Regions from separate parts of the Tepidamorphus gemmatus genome, predicted to be linked through region 2. Evidence: predicted binding sites of a transcription regulator. Region 2 holds the regulator's gene; each other region holds the start of a gene.

What was found. The regulator LexA, encoded in region 2, represses DNA repair genes until DNA is damaged. The targets are predictions, from matches to a motif close to TGTTCNNNNTGTGTTCNG.
Region 1: the regulator LexA is predicted to act here: its motif matches at 2,218-2,235, upstream of EDC22_RS09670 (ImuA family protein).
Region 3: the regulator LexA is predicted to act here: its motif matches at 4,074-4,091, upstream of EDC22_RS07345 (PA0069 family radical SAM protein).

What each region holds. Positions count from the first base shown of each region.
Region 1 is NZ_SMAK01000005.1:82,880-90,347, forward strand. Features, by position in the region: gene EDC22_RS09660 (ABC transporter ATP-binding protein) at 1-324, opposite strand, end outside; gene EDC22_RS09665 (ActS/PrrB/RegB family redox-sensitive histidine kinase) at 448-1,782, shown strand; gene EDC22_RS09670 (ImuA family protein) at 2,238-3,032, shown strand; gene EDC22_RS09675 (Y-family DNA polymerase) at 2,923-4,497, shown strand; gene EDC22_RS09680 (error-prone DNA polymerase) at 4,494-7,468, shown strand, end outside.
Region 2 is NZ_SMAK01000002.1:284,992-292,459, reverse strand. Features, by position in the region: gene gltX (glutamate--tRNA ligase) at 1-173, opposite strand, end outside; gene EDC22_RS04245 (ComEC/Rec2 family competence protein) at 274-2,601, shown strand; gene lexA (transcriptional repressor LexA) at 2,585-3,310, opposite strand; gene EDC22_RS04235 (transmembrane 220 family protein) at 3,421-3,768, opposite strand; gene EDC22_RS04230 (3-dehydroquinate synthase) at 3,903-5,099, shown strand; gene eboE (metabolite traffic protein EboE) at 5,099-6,310, shown strand; gene EDC22_RS04220 (UbiA family prenyltransferase) at 6,307-7,173, shown strand; gene EDC22_RS04215 (alkaline phosphatase family protein) at 7,333-7,468, opposite strand, start outside.
Region 3 is NZ_SMAK01000003.1:414,786-422,253, forward strand. Features, by position in the region: gene ispH (4-hydroxy-3-methylbut-2-enyl diphosphate reductase) at 1-884, opposite strand, end outside; gene EDC22_RS07325 (SET domain-containing protein) at 1,146-1,529, shown strand; gene EDC22_RS07330 (MBL fold metallo-hydrolase) at 1,697-2,680, shown strand; gene EDC22_RS07335 (TIGR04282 family arsenosugar biosynthesis glycosyltransferase) at 2,720-3,310, opposite strand; gene EDC22_RS07340 (TIGR04283 family arsenosugar biosynthesis glycosyltransferase) at 3,319-4,011, opposite strand; gene EDC22_RS07345 (PA0069 family radical SAM protein) at 4,114-5,253, shown strand; gene EDC22_RS07350 (VOC family protein) at 5,266-5,691, shown strand; gene EDC22_RS07355 (ribonuclease HII) at 5,867-6,487, shown strand; gene EDC22_RS07360 (site-specific DNA-methyltransferase) at 6,573-7,468, shown strand, end outside.

The DNA.
Region 1 (7,468 bases), on a different contig from region 2:
CGGCATGTCGACATAAGGGCTTTCGAAGTTGATCCGGTGCAGCACCCGGTGGCGATCGCGCAGCATGTCGACGCCGAGCACCTCGATGCTGCCTCCGCTCGGCAGCACCAGCCCCATCAGCATGGCGATGGTCGTCGTCTTGCCCGCGCCGTTGCCACCGAGGAGGCCGGTCACCGACCCGCGCCGGATGCTGAAGCTGACGTCATTCACGGCGGTAACCGCTCCGTAGCGCTTGGTCAGGCCACGCACCTTGACCGCGATGTGGTGCGCGCTGTCGGCTGCGGCGGGGCCGGACCCGGCGTGATCTGTCAGCGGAACATCCATGACCCTGGCTCCGGGGGCGAACGCTGCGTCGACGTGGCGGTCGCCGCCGCCCCGGACACCGGCCTATATAATGGTCGGCGCGGTGCATGCCGAGTCGGAGCGCCGCCCGCACCGGACGCCGCAATGACCGCTACCACGCCCCACGATCTTCCGCTCAGACGCTCGCGGCTCAGGCTGCGGACGCTGGTGCGGCTGCGCTGGATCGCGATCGCCGGCCAGTCGGCGGCCGTGATCGCCGTCTATCTCGTGCTCGGCTACGACCTGCCGGTCGGCCTGTGCTTCGCGCTGATCGCGCTGTCGGCCTGGCTCAACATGTTCCTGAGGATCCGCTATCCGGCCTCAAGGGAACTGTCGGCCGGTCCGGCGACGGCGTTGCTCGGCTACGACATCGTTCAGCTCGCCGCCCTGCTGGCGCTGACGGGCGGCCTCGCCAACCCGTTCGCCATCCTGCTGCTGGTGCCAGTGGTGGTCTCGGCGAGCGCGCTGCCGCCGGCCAATACGGTGAGTCTCGGAGGCATCGCGCTCGCCTGCGCGACCGTCATCGGCGTGGTGCACCTGCCGCTGCCCTGGGCGGGCGGCAATGAGCCGGACCTGCCGGGGCTGTACGTGGCGGGGATCTGGGTCGCCCTGGCGCTGACGTTGGGCTTCATGGGCACCTATGCCTTCCGCGTCGCCGAGGAGGCGCGGCAGATGTCCGACGCGCTGGCAGCCGCCGAACTGGTGCTCGCCCGCGAGCAGCACCTGTCGGCGCTCGACGGACTGGCCGCCGCCGCTGCGCACGAACTCGGCACGCCGCTGGCGACCATCGCGCTGGTGGCGCGCGAGCTGGAGCGCGAGCTGCCCCCCGACGGCCCGCACGCCGACGACGTCCGCCTGCTGCGCAGCCAGGTCGAACGCTGCCGTGGCATTCTCGAGCGGATCAGTTCGCTCGGCGAGGAGCCCGGCGGCCATCTCGACCGCCTGCCGCTGGCGAGCCTGATCGAGGAGATCGCCGCCCCGCACCGCGCGTTCGGCATCGACATCGCGGTGTCGCTCGACGGCATGCCGCCCGAACCGGTTGGCCGGCGCGATCCCGGCATCCTCTACGGGCTCGGCAACCTGGTCGAGAATGCGGTGGATTTTGCCACCTCCTCGGTCCGCATCCGCGCCACGTGGTCGGCGACCAAGGTCGCCGTCGAGATCGCCGACGACGGCCCGGGCTTTCCGCCGGACGTGCTCGCCAAGATCGGCGAGCCCTACATCTCGACGCGGCGTGGGCGCCGCGGCTCGAGTGACCAGTCGGGACTGGGGCTCGGTCTGTTCATCGCCAAGACGCTGCTCGAGCGCTCTGGCGCCACACTCCAGTTCGGCAACCGATCCGACGAGGCCGGCGGCGCCGTGGTCGGTGCGACCTGGCCGCGTCACCGCTTCGAGACGCCGCCCACCGCCGCGGCGGACGCGGACAACGCCGCGGCTTGATGATCACCTCAACCGCCCAGAGATCGCCCTGCACCGACGGTCTTGCCAGTCCCGACCCGGCGTGTTGACTTCGGGGATTGCCGCCATGACGAGGCCGGATGCGGTGGCATGCGTCGGGATCCGCTTCATGCCGCAGCCCCGTACGCAACCATGCGAGGATGGTATCCGCCCCGTGCCGGGCGCCAGCATCTGACGCTTTGACCGGCCACCAGCGTCAGCTGGAAGTTGGCGGGCCCTTCCCAATCCGCGCTGCAGCCATGCGCAGACCCCGGCGACCGCTCGCGGCGAGCATGGCCGTCTTGACTGCCGGCCGGCAGAGGTGATCGCCAGACACGTCCCGACCATCGGGGGCGACCATCCCAGACGGTCATCCGGGGCAGCCGTTCCGCAAGCCATCCCTCCGCCGACTTGACTCCGTTCCTGGATCGCGCTTTCTAGAACAAAACAGGAACATGATGGCTGCTGCGATGCAGGAGATCCTTCTTGCCCTGCGCCGGGAACTCGCGGCGCTTCAGCCCGCGACGGCGTCCACGGCACCCCGGTTCGGCCTCGGCCTGCCGGCGGTCGACGCGCATCTGGGCGGCGGGCTCGCGCGCGGCGGACTGCACGAGATCCTCGCCGCCGCGCTCGCTGACACGGCGGCGGCGGCAGGCTTCGCCGCCGCGCTCGCCCTGCGCGCCCTGCCGGCCGGACGCCGCGTCGTCTGGGTGCGCCAGTTGCATGGGGAAACCGAAACCGGCGCCCTCTATCCACCGGGACTGGCCGGACTCGGTTTCGACCCGGACAGCCTGATCCTGGTGCGCGCGCGCGACGGCCTCGGCACGCTGCGCGCGGGCATCGAGGCGGTGCGCTGCCCGGCACTGGGGGCCGTGGTCATCGAGCCGTGGGGCTCGCCGAAGGCGCTCGATTTTTCCGCCAGCCGCCGGCTGTCGCTCGCTGCCGCGCGCTCCGGCGTGACCACCCTGCTGCTGCGCACCGGAGCGGAGCTCCGCCCCAACGCGGCCCAGACCCGCTGGCGGGTGAGGGCCGGCGTCTCGCAGCCGCTGGCCGCCGGGGCGCCGGGGCATCCTGCCTTCGAGATCGTGCTGTTGCGCCACCGCGCCGGTGTGGCCGGCCTCGGCTGGCGCCTGGAGTGGGATCATGAGCACCGCGTCTTCCGCGAAGCCTCGCCGCTATCTGGCGCTGTGGCTGCCCTTCCTGCCGGCCGACCGGATCGGCCGCAGGATCGCTCCTTCGCCCTCGCGGGATGAGGCGCCGGTCGTCTTCACCGAACCGGTGAAGGGCGCGCTGCGGCTCGCCGCCGTCAACCGCAGGGCGCAGGCCCTCGGCCTCGCCCCTGGCCTGACGCTGGCGGATGCGCGCGCCCGCATCCCTGCCCTGCGGGCGCTCGACATGGATCGGGAGGCCGATGCCGCCCTCCTCGCCCGCATCGCCGATCTGTGCGACCGCTATACCCCGCTCACAGCCCTCGACGGCGCCGATGGCCTCGTGCTCGACATCACCGGCTGCGCCCACCTGTTCGGCGGCGAGGCGGGTCTGCGCGAGGATCTCCTGCGCCGTCTCCAGCGCGCCGGCATCGAGGCGCGCGCGAGCATCGCCGGCACCCCCGATGCCGCCCGCGCGCTCGCCCGCTTCGGTGGCCCCGGTATCGTTCCACGGGATGACGACAGTGACACCGTCCGGCCGCTGCCCGTCGCTGCCCTCACCGGCGAACCGGAAACCCAGCGCGCCCTCTTGCGCGCGGGGCTGAGGACGGTGGGTGACGTGGCCGACCGCCCGCGCGTTGCACTCGCCGCCCGCTTCGGCACCGACCTGGTCGCCCGGCTCGCCCGCACCCTCGGTGAGGAGGACATCCGCATCACCCCGCGCCGGCCGCTGCCGGCCTGCATGGTCGAGCGGCGCTTCGCCGAGCCGCTGGCCCTGATCGAGGACGCGCTCGCCGCACTGGCAGGTCTCGCCACCCAGGCGGCCGGGTTGCTGGAGCGGCGCGGCGAGGGCGGGCGGCGGTTCGAGGCGACCTTCTTCCACGTCGACGGCAAGCTCACCCGCCTGGCGGTGGCGACCGGCTCGCCACTGCGCGATCCCGGAACGCTCATGCGGCTTTTCCGCGAACGGCTGGAGGCTCTCGGCGACCGGATCGATCCGGGCTTCGGCTTCGATCTCGTCCGGCTCTCGGTCGTTGCCGTCGAGCCCTTCGCCGTCGTCCAGCCCGATCTCGACGGGCGGGCATTCGAGGAGGAGGAAGTCTCGGCCCTGATCGACCGGCTCGGTGCCCGTTTCGGCGCCGACGCGATATTGCGCTTCGCCGCCATCGACAGCCACATCCCTGAACGCGCCGCCCGGGCGGTTCCGGCCATCGCGGCGCCGGCTGCGGAAACCCGCCCGGACGGGCCGGGCTGGTGCCGGGCCGCAACCGGCGCGCCGCCGCGCCCCATCCATCTGTTCGACCCGCCGCACCCGGTCGAGACGCTGGCCGAAGTGCCCGACGGCCCGCCGGTGCGGTTCCGCTGGCGGCGCGTCGAGCACCGGGTCGCCTTCGCCGAGGGGCCGGAGCGCATCGCCCCGGAATGGTGGCGCCAGAGCGACGACAGCCTGACCCGCGACTATTACCGCGTCGAGGACGAGACCGGCCGCCGGTTCTGGCTGTTCCGCGAAGGGCTCTACGGTCGCGACACCGGACCGCCGCGCTGGTTTCTGCACGGGCTGTTCCCATGACCCACCGCTACGCGGAACTCGCCGTCACCACCAACTTCTCCTTCCTGCGCGGCGCCTCCCGCCCGGCCGAGCTGGTCACGCAGGCACTGGCACTGGGACATGTCGGCATCGGCATCGCCGACCGCAACACCGTGGCCGGCGTGGTGCGCGCCCACGCCGCCCTTGAGGAGATCCGCGACACCGTGCGCAAGCAGTCCGGCGACCGGGACGACCTGCCCTTCCGGCTGATCGTCGGAGCGCGGCTCGCCTTCTGCGACGGCATACCGGACATCCTCGCCTATCCCGAGACCCGCGCGGGCTGGGGACGCCTGTGCCGGCTGCTGACGGCCGGCAAGCTCAGGGCGGAGAAGGGCGACTGCCTGTTGAAGCTCGACGATCTGCTGGCAAGGGCCGGCGACCTCCTGCTCATCGTGATGCCGGACCGGCGGACGGACGGACTGCGGGATCTGCTGGGAAGGCTCGGCGAGGCCGCCCCCGGCGCGGTGCGCCTTGCCGCCAGCCTGCACCACCGCGGCGACGACCGCCGCCGGCTGGCGGAACTGAAGCGGCTCGCGCAACACGCCGGTACGCCGCTTCTCGCCGTCAACGACGTGCTCTACCACCATCCCGACCGACGGCCGCTGCAGGACGTGGTGACCTGCATCCGCGAGGGAGTGCGGATCGAGGCTGCCGGCCGCCTCTTGGAGATGAACGCCGAGCGCCACCTGAAGCCGCCGGCCGAAATGGCGCGGCTGTTCCGCGACGCGCCGGAGGCGATCGCCGAGACGGTGAACTGCCTGGCGCGGATCGACTTCTCGCTGACCGAACTGAAATACGACTATCCCGACGAGCCAGTGCCGCCCGGCTGGACCGCGCAGGGCTGGCTCGAGGAACTGACCTGGCGGCGCGCCGGCCTGCGCTATCCCGCCGGCATCCCCGCGAAGGTCGAGCAGCTCCTGCGCGAGGAACTGGCGCTGATCGCCCGGCTCGACTACGCGCGCTATTTCCTGACCATCCACGACATCGTCCGCTACGCAGAGGACCAGGGCATCCTCTGCCAGGGCCGCGGCTCGGCGGCCAATTCCGCCGTCTGCTTCGTGCTCGGCATCACCTCCGTCGATCCGGCCGAGCACGAACTGCTGTTCGCCCGCTTCATCTCCGCCGAGCGCCGCGAGCCGCCGGACATCGACGTCGATTTCGAGCACGAACGGCGCGAGGAGGTGATCCAGCACATCTATCGGCGTTACGGCCGGGCGCGCGCCGGCCTCGCCGCCACCGTCATCACCTACCGACCGAAGAGCGCCATCCGCGAGGTCGGCAAGGTGCTGGGCCTGACCGAGGACGTCACCGCCCGGCTCGCCGGCACGGTGTGGGGAAGCTGGGGCGGCGACGCGATCCGCGACTCGCAGATCCGCGAGGCGGGCCTTGATCCGGCCAATCCGCTGATCCGCCGGGCGATCAATCTCGCCACCGCGCTGCTCGGCTTCCCACGCCATCTCTCCCAGCATGTCGGCGGCTTCGTGCTCACCCGCGGCCGGCTCGACGAACTGGTGCCGATCGGCAATGCGGCGATGGCGGAGCGCACCTTCATCGAGTGGGACAAGGACGATATAGACACGCTCGGGCTGATGAAGGTCGATGTGCTCGGCCTCGGCATGCTGACCTGCATCCGCAAGGCCTTCGAGCTGATCGCGGCGAATGGCGGCCCGAAGCTCGATCTCGCCGGCGTGCCCCGGGAGGATCCGGCCGTCTACGACATGCTGTGCGAGGGCGATTCCATCGGCGTCTTCCAGGTGGAGAGCCGGGCGCAGATCAACATGCTGCCCAGGTTGAAACCGAGACGGTTCTACGATCTCGTCATCCAGGTCGCCATCGTCCGCCCCGGACCGATCCAGGGCGACATGGTGCATCCCTACCTGCGCCGCCGCAACGGTCTCGAGAAGGTCGAGTATCCCTCCCCCGCCCCGCCGCACGATCCGCACGAGCTGCGCAACGTGCTGCACCGGACGCTGGGCGTGCCGCTGTTCCAGGAACAGGCCATGAAGATCGCGATGGTCGCCGCCGAGTTCAGCCCCGACGAGGCGAACGGGCTGCGCCGGGCGATGGCGACCTTCCGTCATACCGGCACCATCCACACCTTCGAGGCGAAGATGGTCGAGGGCATGGTCCGGCGCGGCTACACGCGCGCGTTCGCCGAACGCTGCTTCAACCAGATCAAGGGTTTCGGCGAGTACGGTTTCCCCGAATCCCATGCCGCCGCCTTCGCCCGGCTGGTCTATGTCTCGGCCTGGCTAAAGTGTCACCACCCGGCCGCCTTCGCCTGCGCGCTGCTCAATTCCCAGCCGATGGGCTTCTACGCGCCTGCCCAGATCGTGCGCGACGCGCGCGCGCACGGCGTCGAGGTCCGGCCGATCGACATCGCCGCCAGCGACTGGGACAACTCGCTCGAGCGGCGCCCGGACGGGACGCTGGCGCTGCGGCTCGGCCTGCGCCAGATCGACGGCTTCCACGAGGCCTGGGCGGACACCCTGGTCGCAAGGCGCGGCGCCGGCTACGAGAGCATCGAGATGCTGTGGCGGCGCACCGCCCTGCCGCACCGGGCCTTCAGACTGCTCGCCGACGCCGACGCCTTCCGCTCGCTCGGCCTCGACCGGCGCGCCGCGCTCTGGGCGGTCAGACGCCTGCCGGACGACAAGCCGCTGCCGCTGTTCGCGGCGACGCAGGCGCGCGAACTGGGCGCCGAGCCGGCGACGGACCTGCCTGCCATGCCGCTCGCCGAACATGTCGTCGCCGACTACCAGACGACGCGGCTGTCGCTGAAGGCGCATCCGATGGCCTTCCTGCGCGACCTGTTCCGCGGTGAGGGGGTGAAGACCTGCGCCGATCTTGCCGGCATGCGCGACGGCGCCCGGGCCAGCGTCGCCGGCGTCGTGCTGGTGCGCCAGCGGCCGGGCAAGGGCAACGCCATCTTCATGACGCTCGAGGACGAGAC
Region 2 (7,468 bases):
ATCGCCGCATCGGTCGAGCGTTCGCGGTCGGTGTCCTCGATCCTGAGCAGCATCTTCCCGCCGCGTCCGCGGGCATAGAGCCAGTTGAACAGCGCGGTGCGCGCGCCGCCGATGTGCAGGAACCCGGTCGGAGAGGGAGCGAAGCGCGTGACGATCGGCGTGGTGTTGGACATGGCGCGCTGGCGGTGCCTCGGCTGATGGCGTTAGGATGGCTTGGGCGCTGTCTATCACGTCCGCGGGCCCGTATTGAAGCGCGGACGGCGGGAACGCGGGATGAATCAGGTCGGCAGAGGCAGCGGACGCGCCCGGGCGGCGACAGCCGTGGGCGAGCCGTCCGGTCTGCGGTTGCCGGCGCTGCCGGTACTCGCGTGGTCTCCGCACTGGCTCGCCGAACGGCTCGATGCAGAACGGGAACGCCTGTTCCTGTGGGTCCCGGTACTGTTCGCCACCGGCATCGCCGCCTATTTCGGCCTGCCGCGCGAGCCGTCGCTGGTGGCAGTCTGGTTGCTTGCGGCGGGGCTCGGGATCGTCTGGTGGCGCGTCGCCCGTGCCGGTAACCTGGCGATCGGCTGGGGTGCTGCCTTCGCCGCATCGCTCGGGCTCGCCGTTGCCACCGCGCGAACGGCGATCGTCGCCGCCCCGGTCGTACCTGCCGGAGAGTGGCATGCAACGGTCGAAGGGCGGATCGAGGCTGTCGACCTCAACGAGGACGGCAGCGTCCGTCTCGCTGTCGCCCCGACAGCGATCGCAGCGCGGGGGCCGCCATTCGCCCCGCCCCGCCGCCTGTCGCTCTGGATGAGGTACAAGGACGTGGCACTGCGTCCGGGCGATCATGTCGCCTTCACAGCCATCCTCCTGCCGCCGCCCGACGCGGCCGTGCCAGGCGGCTTCGACTATGCCCGACAGGCCTTCTTCGAGGCAATCGGCGGCGTCGGATACCTGATAAGCCGTCCCAGACATGTCCCCGAATCTCGAGCGCCGGATATCCGCGCCCGGCTGTCGATCGCCGCATCTGCCCTGCGCGACGATCTGGCGGCCCGCATCATGGCGGCGGTACCGGGCAGGGCAGGGGCGATCGCCGCCGCGCTCGTCACCGGCAAGCGCGGCGCGATCCCCAAGGCCGACCAGGAGGCACTGAGGGTGTCCGGCCTGGCGCATATCCTCGCGATCTCCGGTCTGCACATGATGCTGGTCGTCGGCACCCTGTTCTGGAGCGTCCGGACCCTGCTGGCGATCTCGCCGTCGCTTGCCCTCAATCGACCGATCAAGAAGTGGGCGGCTGCCACCGCGTTCGTCGGCGGAGCGGCCTATCTGGTACTGTCCGGCGCCTCGATTGCGACGCAGCGTGCGTTTGTCATGGCGGCGGTCATGCTGCTGTCGGTGCTCATCGATCGGCCAGCGATCACACTGCGCAATGTCGCGCTGGCCGCGCTGCTGGTTCTCGTGATGACGCCGGAGGCATTGACCGGCGCGAGCTTCCAGATGTCCTTTGCCGCGACCGTGGCGCTGGTCGCGACCTATGAGACGGTCCGCCAGCATTGGCAATCCTCGGGCGATCCTGTCCACCCGGCGGTACGTTTTGTCGGGCGCGCCGTGTTCGGCCTCGCTCTGACCTCGCTCATCGCGGGACTGGCGACCGCGCCCTTCGGGGCCTTCCACTTCAACCGGGTGGCCGTCTACGGCCTGGCCGCCAACCTTGCCGCCATGCCGGTGGTCAGCCTGCTCGTCATGCCGATGGGGCTCGCGTCCTGCCTGCTCATGCCGTTCGGTCTCGAGACCTTCCCGCTGGCGGCAATGGGGTTCGGGATCGACATTGTTCTGGCCATCGCGCACGGCGTCGCCTCATGGCCGGGCGCCGTGCGCATGGTGCCGCAGATGCCGCTGGCCGCGCTCGGGCTGATGACCGTCGGCGGCCTGTGGCTGGCGCTCTGGCGGACCGGCTGGCGCCTGTGGGGGCTCCCCGCCCTCGCCCTTGGGGGCGCAATCGCGCTGCAGACGGCACCGCCCGACGTCTACATCAACCGCAGCGGCACCCTGGTCGCGCTGCGCACAGACACGGGCGAGCTGGCTTTCGTCCCCCGCCGAAGCACCGGCTACGAGGCCGAAAGCTGGCGTCGACATGCGGGGATCGACCCGACCCTGCAGGCGCGCGAAGTCCTCGAAGCGCCGGTCGGTGCCGCGGCGGAATCAGCATCGCCGAGCAGCACGGCAGCGCTGGCAACCGGCATGGCCGGTACGCTGACCGGCCCAGCCGCGGCCATCCAGTGCGATCCTATCGGCTGCATTGCTTCCCGGCCTGGCCTGACGCTGGCCCTGGTGCGCGATCCGGCCGCATTTTCCGAGGATTGCATCCGGGCCGATGTCGTGGTCAGCCCCTTCGTGCCGCCGGATAGCTGCGCGGCAACCGCGCTGGTCATCGGTCCGCAGCAACTGGCCGTCGGTGGCGCCACGATCATCCGCCGGTCCGGACCCGCGCTCCTCGTCTCTACCGCCGCCGAACGGGCCGGCATCCGCCCGTGGAGCCGCCGCACTACCGAGGCGGCTGACACGCGACGGATCACGCCGCGCAGCGGCAACGGGTCGGTCAATACTGGCGAATGAGGCCGACCAGTCGACCCTGGATGCGAACCCTGTCAGGACCGAAGATCCGCGTCTCATAGGCCGGATTGGCAGCCTCGAGCGCAATCGAAGCACCCTTGCGGCGCAGGCGCTTCAGTGTCGCCTCGTCATCGTCGATCAGCGCGACGACGATGTCTCCTGTATCGGCGGCGTCGGTGCGGCGGATGATGACCGTATCGCCGTCGAGAATACCCGCCTCGATCATCGAGTCGCCACGGACCTCCAGCGCGAAGTGCTCGCCGCGGGCGACCATTTCGGGAGGGACGTGGATCGTATGGCTCTGGGTCTGGATGGCCGAGATCGGAGTACCGGCTGCAATCCGACCCATCACGGGAATCTCGATGGCAACCGTCCGGTCCTCGGAAACAGCCTGCGGCTGCGGCAACGGGGCGGCCGCCGGCGGTTTGCCGAGACTTCCCTCGATGACGCTCGGCGCAAAGCCGCGCGTCCGCGCGCCCGCCAGCCCCGGCGCGACCGATTCGGGCATCCGGATGATCTCGAGCGCCCGCGCGCGATGCGGCAGCCTGCGGATGAAGCCCCGCTCCTCCAGCGCGGTAATGAGCCGGTGGATGCCGGATTTGGACTTCAAATCAAGGGCTTCCTTCATCTCATCGAAGGAGGGGGGTACGCCGGCCTCCTTCAGCCTCTCGTGAATGAACATGAGAAGCTCGTACTGCTTGCGCGTCAGCATCCTGGCCCTCCGTTCCCGCATCGCGGTGCCAGTCATGGTACGAAACGAGAACAACCATAGCTGTTCCCCTTGTGTTCGGCAACCCCAATCGACGCGAGGCTCGGAGCCTTTCAGCGTCGCAGAAGAGCAGGAATTGCGACGGCCAGCATGGTGACGGCGACGATCATCGCGCCCAATCCTTCGCGTGCCGCCTCATCCTGCCACCACACGTCGATCTTCCAGAAATGCTGGGTTTGTGGCCAGTAATGATAGACGCCGAGCAGCGCAAGAACCGTTACGGCCAGAACGACGGAGCGCAGAGCTCCGTGCTGCACGGCGTGCGGTCTCCCCGCCGCTATGCCGGCGAGTATGCCGGGAATGGCGTAGATCGGGATCCAGATCTCCGGATCCGGATCGTTGTATTGCAGGGCAGCAAACAGCAGCAGCATCAGACACAGCGCGCCATGGAGCACCCGCATCATTTTCCTCCCCTTGGACAAGGTGTCGGTTTAGCGGCAAGCATTGAGCGTTGTCCGGAATGAGACTACCGTGCCCGGGGGCTGGCAGAGAACCTTCTCGTCAAATGAAGGTGTGTTGAGGGAGCAGCGCGCAGATGGGCCGGGTTCGTGGGCGCGTTTCGCCGGCGACGGAGACCTACCGCCAGGAGTTCACCGTCTCCTACAGCTATCCCGTCGTGTTCACACGCCGGCTGTTCGATCCCGACAATACCGTGCTGCGCGATACATTGGCGCGGCTCGAGCCCGCCAAGCGCCATCGCTGCTTCGTCGTCATCGACGACGGCCTGGTCGAAACCATGCCGGAATTGCCTGGGCTGATCGAAGACTATGCCCGCGCGCATCGCGACAGCATCGACCTGGTAGCGCCGCCACATCCGGTTCCGGGCGGCGAACGCATAAAGGTCGATCTGCATTTCGTTGAAAGGATCCAGCAGCGGCTCTACGAGCATCACATCGACCGTCATTCCTATGTGATCGCCATCGGCGGCGGCGCGGTACTCGATGCGGTCGGCCTCGTCTCGTCGACGACCCATCGCGGCGTTCGTCACGTCCGCGTGCCGACGACGGTCCTCGCCCAGAATGACTCCGGAGTCGGCGTCAAGAACGGGGTCAACCTGAACGGGGTCAAGAACTTCGTCGGGACCTTCGCGCCGCCGTTCGCAGTCCTGAACGACCTCGATTTCGTGCTGATGCTGCCGGAGCGCGACAAGATCGCCGGCATGGCCGAGGCCGTGAAGGTCGCGCTTATCCGCGACCGCAGCTTCTTTGAATGGCTCGAGGCCAATGTCGACGAGCTGACCCTCTACTGGCCGGACGCGATGGCCTACATGATCCGCCGCTGCGCGGAGCTGCACATGATCCAGATCGCACGGGGCGGCGATCCTTTTGAGACCGGAAGCGTGCGGCCACTGGATTTCGGGCATTGGTCCGCGCATCGGCTGGAGGCCCTGACGCGGTATCATCTGCGCCATGGCGAGGCGGTGGCCATCGGGATCGCGCTCGATTCGCGGTATTCGGTGCTGGCCGGACTGCTTCCGGAGGGGGACGATATCCGCATCGCCTGTCTGCTCGAGACCCTGGGATTCCGCCTCTGGCATTCCGCGCTCGACACGCGCGACAGCGACGGCGAACGCTCGGTACTGCGGGGGCTGCGGGAGTTCCAGGAACATCTCGGCGGGGAGCTGACCGTGACGCTCCTCACCGCGATTGGCACCGGCCATGAAGTCCACGAGATGGATGCCGGCCTGATCGGCCGGGCGATCGACTGGCTGCGCGAGCGGGCTGGAGCCTGATGCGTCTGGGGCGGGAAGGCGAGTCGGGGCCGGATCTCGGGCATCTGACCTACTGCACGAACATCCATCCCGGCGAATCCTGGCCAGAGATGGCCGCTGCGCTGTCCGCGCATGTGCCGGCGATCAAGGGAGCGGTCTCGCCCGGGGCCCCGTTCGGACTCGGCCTGCGCATCGCCGCCGACGCGGCTGCGACGCTCGGGACTGCGGGCGCGCGCGCGGAACTCGCCGATCTCCTGGCAGAGACGGACACATATCTGTTCACCATCAACGGCTTTCCCTTCGGCGCCTTTCACGGCAAGCGCGTCAAGGAGAACGTCTACGCCCCTGACTGGTCGACCTCGGAACGGCTCGCCTATACCGACGGACTCGCCGATCTGCTCGCCGCGTTCCTGCCGGAGCATGTCGCGATGGGCTCGATCAGCACGGTGCCCGTTACGTTTCGCGGCTGGGCCGACGCGGCCCGTCTCGAGGCCGCAGTCGAGAACCTGATCAGCCACGCGGCACTGCTGATCGACATCGAGCGCGAACGCGGCCGGCATATCGCGCTGGCGCTTGAGCCCGAGCCCTGCTGCTATCTCGAGACCATCGAGGAGACCGTTCGCTTCTTCGAGGATCGGCTGTTCGTGCGATCTGCCCGCCGTCGTCTGGCGGATCGGGCCCGAATGTCGATGGCGGGCACGGAAGCTGCACTCAGGCGACATCTCGGCGTCTGCTACGACGTCTGCCATGCCGCCGTTGAATTCGAGGATGCGGCCGGCAGTCTGGCGCTGCTCGAGCGTGCGGGAATCACCATACCGAAGCTGCAACTGTCCTCCGCGCTGAGGATCGCCGCTATCGACGGCACGGCCGCCGCCGCGCTGAAGCCCTTCGAGGAACCGGTCTACCTGCACCAGGTCGTCGAACGGACGCCGGACGGTCTGACGCGCTATCTCGACCTGCCGGATGCCCTGGCCTCGGTGCACGGCGCCGAGGGTCGCGAATGGCGCGTCCATTTCCACGTGCCGGTGTTCCTCGCCGAACTCGAGGCCTTCTCGACGACGCAGGACTTCCTCGGACAGGTCATCGCCCGCCACCGCGATCGCCCTGTATCGCAGCATCTCGAGGTCGAAACCTACACATGGGACGTACTGCCGCCCGAATACCGGACGGTCGACGTCGGGGCGGCGATCGCACGGGAGCTCAACTGGGTGCTTGGCGAGCTGCGCGCATGAAGCTCTCCATCGCGCTGCGGCTTGGCCGCGTTTCCAACCTGCCGACGGTCTGGACCAACACGCTCGCCGCCTTGGTGCTCGCAGGTTCCCCTGCCGCGGGATGGACGACCCTGCTGCTGATACTCGCCGTTTCGCTTGCCTACATTGGCGGCATGTATCTGAACGATGCCTTCGACGCCGAGATCGACGCCCGCGAGCGACCCGAGCGGCCGATCCCCTCGGGTCTTGCCGAACGGCGCACCGTATTCGTCGCCGGCTACGCCATGCTCGCTGCCTGCATCATCCTGCTCGGCGCGATCGGCATCAAGGGCGGCACCGGTCTGGCGCCGGCGTTCGGTGGCGTTGTGCTCGCCGGTGCCATCGTCCTCTACGACATCAACCACAAGGGCAATCGCTTCGGCCCGTTGTTGATGGGACTGTGCCGCGCCCTGGTCTATGTCGCCGCAGGACTGGCCGTCACGCCGGTACTGCCGCCGCCGTTGTGGGCCGCTGCGCTCGCCATGCTGTGCTACGTCGCGGGCCTTACCTATACCGCCAAGCAGGAATCGCTCGGGCGGGTGGAGTCGATGTGGCCTCTGGCCGTGCTGGGCCTCCCTTGGGCGTACGGGCTGTGGCTGTCGATCGCGACCCCGATCACGATCGTGTTCCTGGCATTGCTGACGATCCTCATGGGCGTGACGCTGCGGCTGCTGTTCCGTCGTGGACCGGGCGAAGTCCCAAGAGCCGTCGTGACCCTGATCGCGGGAATCGCGCTTCTCGACGCCGTGTTCCTCGCCGCCGCCGGCGCAGTCGCAACCGCCATCGTCGCGGTCGTGCTGTTTGCGCTGACGCTGGTCGCTCAGCGCTACGTGCCGGGGACGTAGCGCAACGAGGCACGCCTTCACATCCGGTTATCCCGGACAGCCTTCGGACTGATCCGCAAGCGGGACGCCTGGCTGCTGAGTGCACGCATCCCCATCCCGGCTCTGCGGCTACGCCTCCGGCCGGATGATGCCGCACGGGGTACCATCCGGCGCCATGCGCTACTCGAACACGTGCGCCAGGACCAGCTCCTTGAAGTCGGTCGCAGCCACCGCCCCGTCTGGCATCAGATCGGTGCGCGGCGAGATGACCAGCGGCCCATCGGCAGGATCGTCGGTGAGGCGGCCGTGCGACCCC
Region 3 (7,468 bases), on a different contig from region 2:
GCGTAACGCTGGTCGAACGCGCCGATGATCTCCTCGACAAGCACCTCCGGTGCCGAGGCCCCGGCCGTGATCGCCAGGGTGCGGATGCCGTCAAGGCGTTTCCAGTCGATGTCGCTCGCCCGCTGCACCAGCATCGAGACCGGACAGCCGGCCCGTTCGGCGACCTCGACCAGCCGTTGCGAATTCGAGGAATTGGGGGCGCCGACGACGAGCGTCGCGTCCGCCCTCGGTGCCACTGCCTTGACCGCCTCCTGGCGGTTGGTCGTGGCGTAGCAGATGTCCTCCTTGTGCGGGCCGGTGATGTCCGGGAACCGCTCGGTCAGCACCGCGACGATCTCGCGGGTGTCGTCGACCGACAGTGTGGTCTGGGTGATGAAGGCGAGTGCCTCGGGGCGGCGGGGAACGAAGGCGCGGGCATCCTCGACCGTCTCGATCAGCGTGACGGCGCCGTCCGGCAGCTGGCCCATTGTGCCGATCACCTCGGGATGTCCGGCATGGCCGATCAGCACGATCTCGCGGCCCCGCTTGTGGTGGATCTCGGCTTCCCGGTGCACCTTGGTGACCAGCGGGCAGGTGGCGTCGATCTGCAGCATGTTGCGGGCCGCCGCCCCTGCCGGAACCGACTTCGGCACGCCGTGCGCGGAAAAGATAACCGGCGCTGTGGTCTCCGGAATCTGGTCGAGTTCCTCGACGAACACGGCCCCCTTTGCCTTCAGACCCTCGACCACGTAGCGGTTGTGGACGATTTCGTGGCGCACATAGACCGGCGGCCCGAATCGTTCCAGCGCCAGTTCGACGATCCGGATCGCCCGGTCGACACCCGCGCAGAAGCCGCGCGGCGAGCACAGCAGGATCTTCAGCGGCGGGCGCGTGTCGGCGGGCATCGGGAGCGTTCGGGTCCAGCGTCCCGGCTCGGCGCGAGCGGGGTCTCGCCGGCTATACTGGAATCGGCCCCCGCAGTGTCAAGGCCAGGCTGCGTCGACGCCGGGCTGCCCGCCCGGCGGACAGGTGACGGTCGTTTGCGCTTTTCCGACATCGGCGGCCGATCCCGTTCCATTGCGCCGCAGGATGACCTATATCGCGCGCCGCACGGTCGCGCCGTGGGGAGCGCCGGCTTGCCGCAAGGGGTATCGGGAATGCTGCGAGTGAAGACGCGGGTTGCGCCGAGCGCCATCCAGGGACTTGGTCTGTTCGCCGACGAGGACATCCCGGAAGGTGCCACGATCTGGCAGTTCGACCGTGGCATAGACCAGGTGATCGACCTGCGCTACGTCGATCCGGGCGCGTTCATCCCCCGCGACTTCATCCTAAAGTACGGCTACCAGACCGTGGTCGACCAGCCGGTCTTCGTGCTGTGCGTCGACGATGCCCGCTTCATGAACCATTCCGACGATCCGAACATCGTCGAGACCGAGGAGCGCTCGGTGGCGATCCGCCCCATTGCCAGGGGCGAGGAAATCACCACCAACTACAAGGCCTTCGACCGTCGCTATCTGAGCCGGAACCCGATGTGGGACTCGGGCGACTAGCAACAGGCGACGCGTCGTGGTCGATGGCGGCGGACGGGGCTGCCGTCGGGCCGCTCACAATGGTGTGAGGTGCCGCGCTCGCGGGGCGATCCTCCCGGCCCGGGCGCTATCTTGCCCGAAGCCACCGTGTAACGCGCGCTGGCCGGACCAGTTCGGGAGGACACACCATGACGACAGGACTGCAGGTCACCCGCCGTTGGGCGCTGCTCACCGGTGCCGGAGCGGCGGCAATGACGGCCGTTGGCGGCCTCGGCATCAGGCCGACCTCTGCCGCGCCGCAGAAGCTTGGGCCGAGCACCCCGACGGTCTACCGGTTCGAGCTCGGCGACTTCGAGATTGCGACCATCGCCGACGGGGCGATCCAGCTCGACGGTCCCCATCCGATCTTCGGCAACGATCAGCCGGCCGAGGATGTCCAGGCCTATGCCGAGGCGAACTTCCTGCCGCCGACGCGGATGGAGATCTCCTTCACGCCGGTGATCGTCAACACCGGCAGCGACCTGGTGATGTTCGATTCGGGCAACGGCGCCGCGCGCCGGCCCGGCGCCGGCCTGCTGGGCGAGCGGCTGGCCGCGGCCGGCTACGCACCGGACGATGTCAGCGTCGTCGTCATCACGCACTGCCACCCCGATCACATCGGTGGCCTGATGGAGGACGGTCGGCCGCTGTTCCCCAATGCCCGCTACGTGATCGGCGAGACCGAGTACCAGTTCTGGACGTCGGACGACCGCATCGGCACCCCGGCCGAGAACGCCGCCAGCCTTGCCCGCACCAACGTGATGCCCTTCGCCGAGAAGATGACCTTCCTGCAGGATGGCGGCGAGGTGGTGTCCGGCATCCGCGCCGTTGCCGCACACGGACATACACCGGGGCACATGGCCTACATGATCGAAAGCCAGGGCAAGCCGTTCCTGATCTGGGCCGACTCCGTCAACCATTACGTCATGTCGCTGCAGCGGCCGGACTGGCATGTCCATTTCGACATGGACAAGGCGGCCGCGGCCGCAAACAGACGTCGGATCCTCGACATGGTGGCGACCGACCGCATTCCAGCGACGGGCTATCACATGCCGTTCCCGGCGGTCGGCTTTGTCGAGAAGACCGGGGATTCGTTCCGCTGGGTGCCGGTCAGCTACCAGCTCAGGGTGTAGACGCGGTCGCATCGGCGCGAATGCCGCGGGCGGCCGTCGTCAGGACTGCCGCCGCCACGCGCGCCAGTCTTCACCGGTGTCGATGTCGGTCAGGGATGCGACGAGACCGATCGACAGGCCTGTGCAATTTGCCTGTGTGTCGGCGAGCGCATGCTCGCTCGACCAGCGCACCCCGTCGAAGATGCGCGGGACCATGGGGCGCCGCCTGAGGCCAACCAGCCAATAGCCGCCGTCCGCCGCCGGGCCGAACACCGCGTCATGGCGTCCGAGCAGCCGGAACGCGACGTCGATGTGCGCCGGACGGACGCCGGGTATGTCGCTGCCGATGATCACGACCGGTCCGGGCGGCATCGTCTCCATGATCCGCTGCATCCGTGCGCCGAGATCGCCCGCGCCCTGGCCGATCCTGGCGAGGCCGGCCGGCAGGGCGCGGTCGGTCACGGCAGGATCGGGCGTGACGGCAAGTACCGTCGTCCAGCGGGCATCGCCGGCGAGAGCGCGCATCAGCCGGGCAAGGTTGGTCCGATAGAACCGGATCGCCTCCGTCGCGCCGATTTCGGCAGCCAGCCGCGACTTGACCGCGAAGGCGCGGGGCCGTTTGGCCATGACGACCAGCCACCGGCCCGTCATCGGCGATGTCAGCCGTAGATCCGGACGATGACGCGCGGCGGCACCCGCAGGAAGAACAGCGTCAGGCAGCCGAGATTGCGCGCCATCCGCGCCAGATAGCCCGACGCGCGGTAGCGCTCCGCGCTGGTGACTGCCCTGGCGCGCAGGTAGACGAGGCCGCGCCGGCCGATTCGGCGCACCAGATCGACATCCTCCATCAGCGGGATCGGGCGAAAGCCGCCGAGCCGCTCGTAATGTCGTCGCGAGATCAACAGCCCCTGATCCCCGTAGGGCAGCGCGAACAACGCGCAGCGCAGTCCGACCATCGCCTCCAGCAGGCGGGGCCGGAAACCGTGATCGTCGAGCGCGAAGCCGAACACGGCGGCGCGGCGGTCGGCCTCGCCCTTCGCCTCGACCCGCTCGATGAAGGCGCGGACCTCGCGCATCCAGCCATCCTCCAGACAGGTGTCGGCATGCAGGAACAGAAGCCAGGGATGACGCGCCAGCCGCGCGCCGGCCGCAAGCTGGATGCCGCGGCCGCGCGGGCAGCGCACGATATCGCAGCCGAGCTCGTCGGCGATGTCGAGCGTCGCGTCGGTGGAGCCGCCGTCGGCGATCACCACCTGTCCGACCAGCCCGTCGGCGGCGGCGGGAATCAGCGCGGCGAGCGTCGCGACCAGCGTGCGCTCGCAGTCCAGTGTCGGAACGACCACGGTCAGCATGGGACTGACTTATAGACCGAGGCTTTCGCCGCTTCCATCGGGAGACAGGCTCGAGTGGTCAATGTTCTTGATTTGTTCAGGTCAACGCGATAAGCTGCGCTCATGACCGACCGACCCGTCACCGCGCACAGCCCCGATGGCCGGCCCTGCCCCGATCCAGCGGCGCTCGCGACGGCTGTCGCGCCCGACCGCCGCCGCGGGCGCGGCGCGATCTCCAACGTTTCCGGGCGTTACGAGCGGCTAACCCGGCAGATCTTCGACGACGGCTGGACGAGCCTGGACGAGCTGCCGCCGTTCCGCACGACCGTGACGCAGGAGCGGCCGAAACGGATCATCACCCGCAATCAGTCACCCGACATTTCCTTCGATCGCTCGATCAACCCCTACCGGGGCTGCGAGCACGGTTGCAGCTACTGCTTCGCCCGGCCGACCCACGCCTATATGGGCCTGTCGCCGGGCCTCGACTTCGAATCACGGCTGTTCGCCAAGCCGAACGCCGCTGAACTGCTGGAGCGCGAATTGGCCGATCCCGGCTATCGGCCGCGCACCATCGCGATGGGCACCAACACTGACCCCTACCAGCCGGTGGAACGCCAGTGGCGGATCACCCGGCAGGTGCTCGAGGTGCTCGCGCGCCACAACCACCCCGTCGGGATCGTCACCAAGTCGGCGCTGATCGTGCGCGACATCGACATCCTGTCGCACATGGCGGAGCGGGGCCTTGTGAAGGTGGCGCTGTCGGTGACGACGCTCGACCGCAGGCTTGCCCGCGCCATGGAGCCGCGCGCGGCGACGCCATCGCGCAGGCTGGAGACGATCATGCGGCTTGCCGAGGCGGGCATCCCGACCGCGGTAATGGTCGCGCCGGTGATTCCCGGCCTGAACGACCAGGAGATCGAGGCGATCCTGGCGGCCGCCGCCGCGGCCGGCGCGCGCGAGGCGGGATACGTCATGTTGCGGTTGCCGCTCGAGGTGCGTGATCTGTTCGTCGAATGGCTTCGCGCCAACGTGCCGGATCGGGCCGAGCGCGTGATGTCGCTCGTCCGCCAGATGCGGGGCGGCAAGGATTACGACTCGGGCTTCGGCACCCGCATGCGCGGTACCGGTCCGATCGCCTGGACGATCGGACGGCGTTTCGAGCTCGCTGCAAGCCGCAACGGTTATGCGAGCGAGCGGCTGCAGCTGCGCACCGACCTCTTCACCCGCCCGGTCAGCCCGGGCGACCAGCTCAGCCTGTTCTGAAGGAGCGCGCCCGTGCATCAGCGGATCAATCTCGTCACCCTCGGCGTCGGCGACGTCCAGGCGAGCGCCGCCTTTTACGAGCGGCTGGGCTGGCGAAGATCGGGGGCGAGCATGCAGGAGGTCGTGTTCTTCGACGCGGGTGGCGTGGTGCTCGGACTGTACGGCCGCGGGCCGCTGGCCGAAGACGCTGCCGTGTCGGCGGAGGGGGCGGGCTTCCGGGCCGTCGCCCTGGCGCTGAACCTTCCCAGCCGCGCCGAGGTGGACGCGACGATCGCAGAGGCCGCGGCGGCAGGCGCGACAGTCACAAAGCGCGCCGAGGAGGTCTTCTGGGGCGGATACTCCGGCTATTTCGCCGACCCCGACGGCCATCTGTGGGAAGTCGCGCACAACCCGCTCTGGCCGCTCGCCGAGGACGGCCGGATCGTTCTGCCCGACTGAGCCTTCCGCTCGAGGGCCGCTGTTCGCCCGACCCCTCCGGCGGCCCGCGAATGCCGGCCGGCGCAGCCCCCGCGCCGGCCGGCCCCTCGCCACCGGCATTGCGGATCATGGCGTCACACGGGCGATCGTGGGCGCGGGCTTGCCTCGCGGTCGCGACTCAGCCGATGCATGCGGCATGAGCCGATGGCCAGACTTCCGGCGGGAGGATGCCGCCTTGTCGGTAGGCGCGCGGGTGGTGGCCGGCGTGGACGAGGCGGGCCGAGGCCCGCTCGCCGGCCCCGTCGTCGCCGCCGCGGTGGTGCTCGACCCGCGCCGCATTCCCGTTGGTCTTGCCGATTCCAAGCAGCTTGACGCGCCCCGCCGCGAGGCCCTCTACGCCGAGATCCTCGCCACTGCGCTCGTCTCCGCCGCGGCCGTCTCCGCCGCGGTGGTCGACCGGATCAACATCCGCATGGCGACACTGAGGGCGATGTCGCGGGCGATCGCCGGACTGCCGGCCGCTGCCGACCACATCCTCGTCGACGGACGCGACCTGCCGCCCGTGCGCTGCCGCGGCGAGGCGGTGATCGACGGCGACGCCCTCTGCCTGTCGATCGCCGCGGCCTCGATCGTTGCCAAGGTGACACGCGACCGGATGATGGACCGGCTGGCCATGCTGCATCCCGGCTACGGCTTCGAGACCAACCGCGGCTACGCAACCCGCACCCACATCGAGGCGCTGGCGCGCCTCGGTCCCTGCCCGGTCCACCGGATGACCTTCCGTCCGCTCGCCCAGCGCGACCTGTTCGCGCCCTGAGCAGTTCGCGCGCGAGCCTTAATCCAACCTTTACCCTGACCGCCCATGCTCCGGATCGTCAGTTGCGTAAGGGTTGCGTAGAGTCATGGCAGTCTGCTCACCGCGCCGGGCACTTCTGGTGCCCGGCACGGCCTCCCGAGAGGCCGAGGACCGCATCCTCGTCGGCGATTGCATCGCCCTGATGGAGACGCTTCCGCCGAAATCGGTGGACGCGGTCTTCGCCGATCCGCCCTACAACCTGCAGCTCGACGGAGCCTTGCACCGACCGGACAATTCGCGCGTCGATGCGGTCGACGACGACTGGGACAAGTTCGAGAGCTTTGCCGCCTACGATGCCTTCACCCGCGCCTGGCTGCTGGCCTGCCGCAGGGTGATGAAGCCCGAGGCGACGCTCTGGGTGATCGGCTCCTACCACAACATCTTCCGCGTCGGCGCGATCCTGCAGGATCTCGGCTTCTGGATCCTCAACGACATCATCTGGCGCAAGGCCAACCCGATGCCGAATTTCCGTGGCCGCCGCTTCACCAATGCCCACGAGACGCTGATCTGGGCGGGGCGCGACGCCGGAACCAGGCGCTACACCTTCAATTACGAGGCGATGAAGGCTCTGAACGACGGTGTCCAGATGCGCTCCGACTGGCTGTTGCCGATCTGCACCGGTGCCGAGCGGCTGAAGGATGCGCAGGGACGCAAGACCCATCCGACGCAGAAGCCGGAGAGCCTGCTTGCCCGTGTCATCCTGGCCTCGACCAGGCCTGGCGACCTGATCCTCGATCCCTTCTTCGGCTCCGGCACCACTGGCGCAGTGGCCAGGCGGCTCGGCCGCCGCTTCATCGGGATCGAGCGCGAGCGCGCCTATGCCGACGCTGCTGCCAAGCGGATTGCCGCCGTCACGCCGTTGCCCGAGGCGGGGCTCGCGACCGCGCGCGCGCGACGCGAGGAACCGCGCGTCGCGTTCGGCACGCTGATCGAACGCGGCCT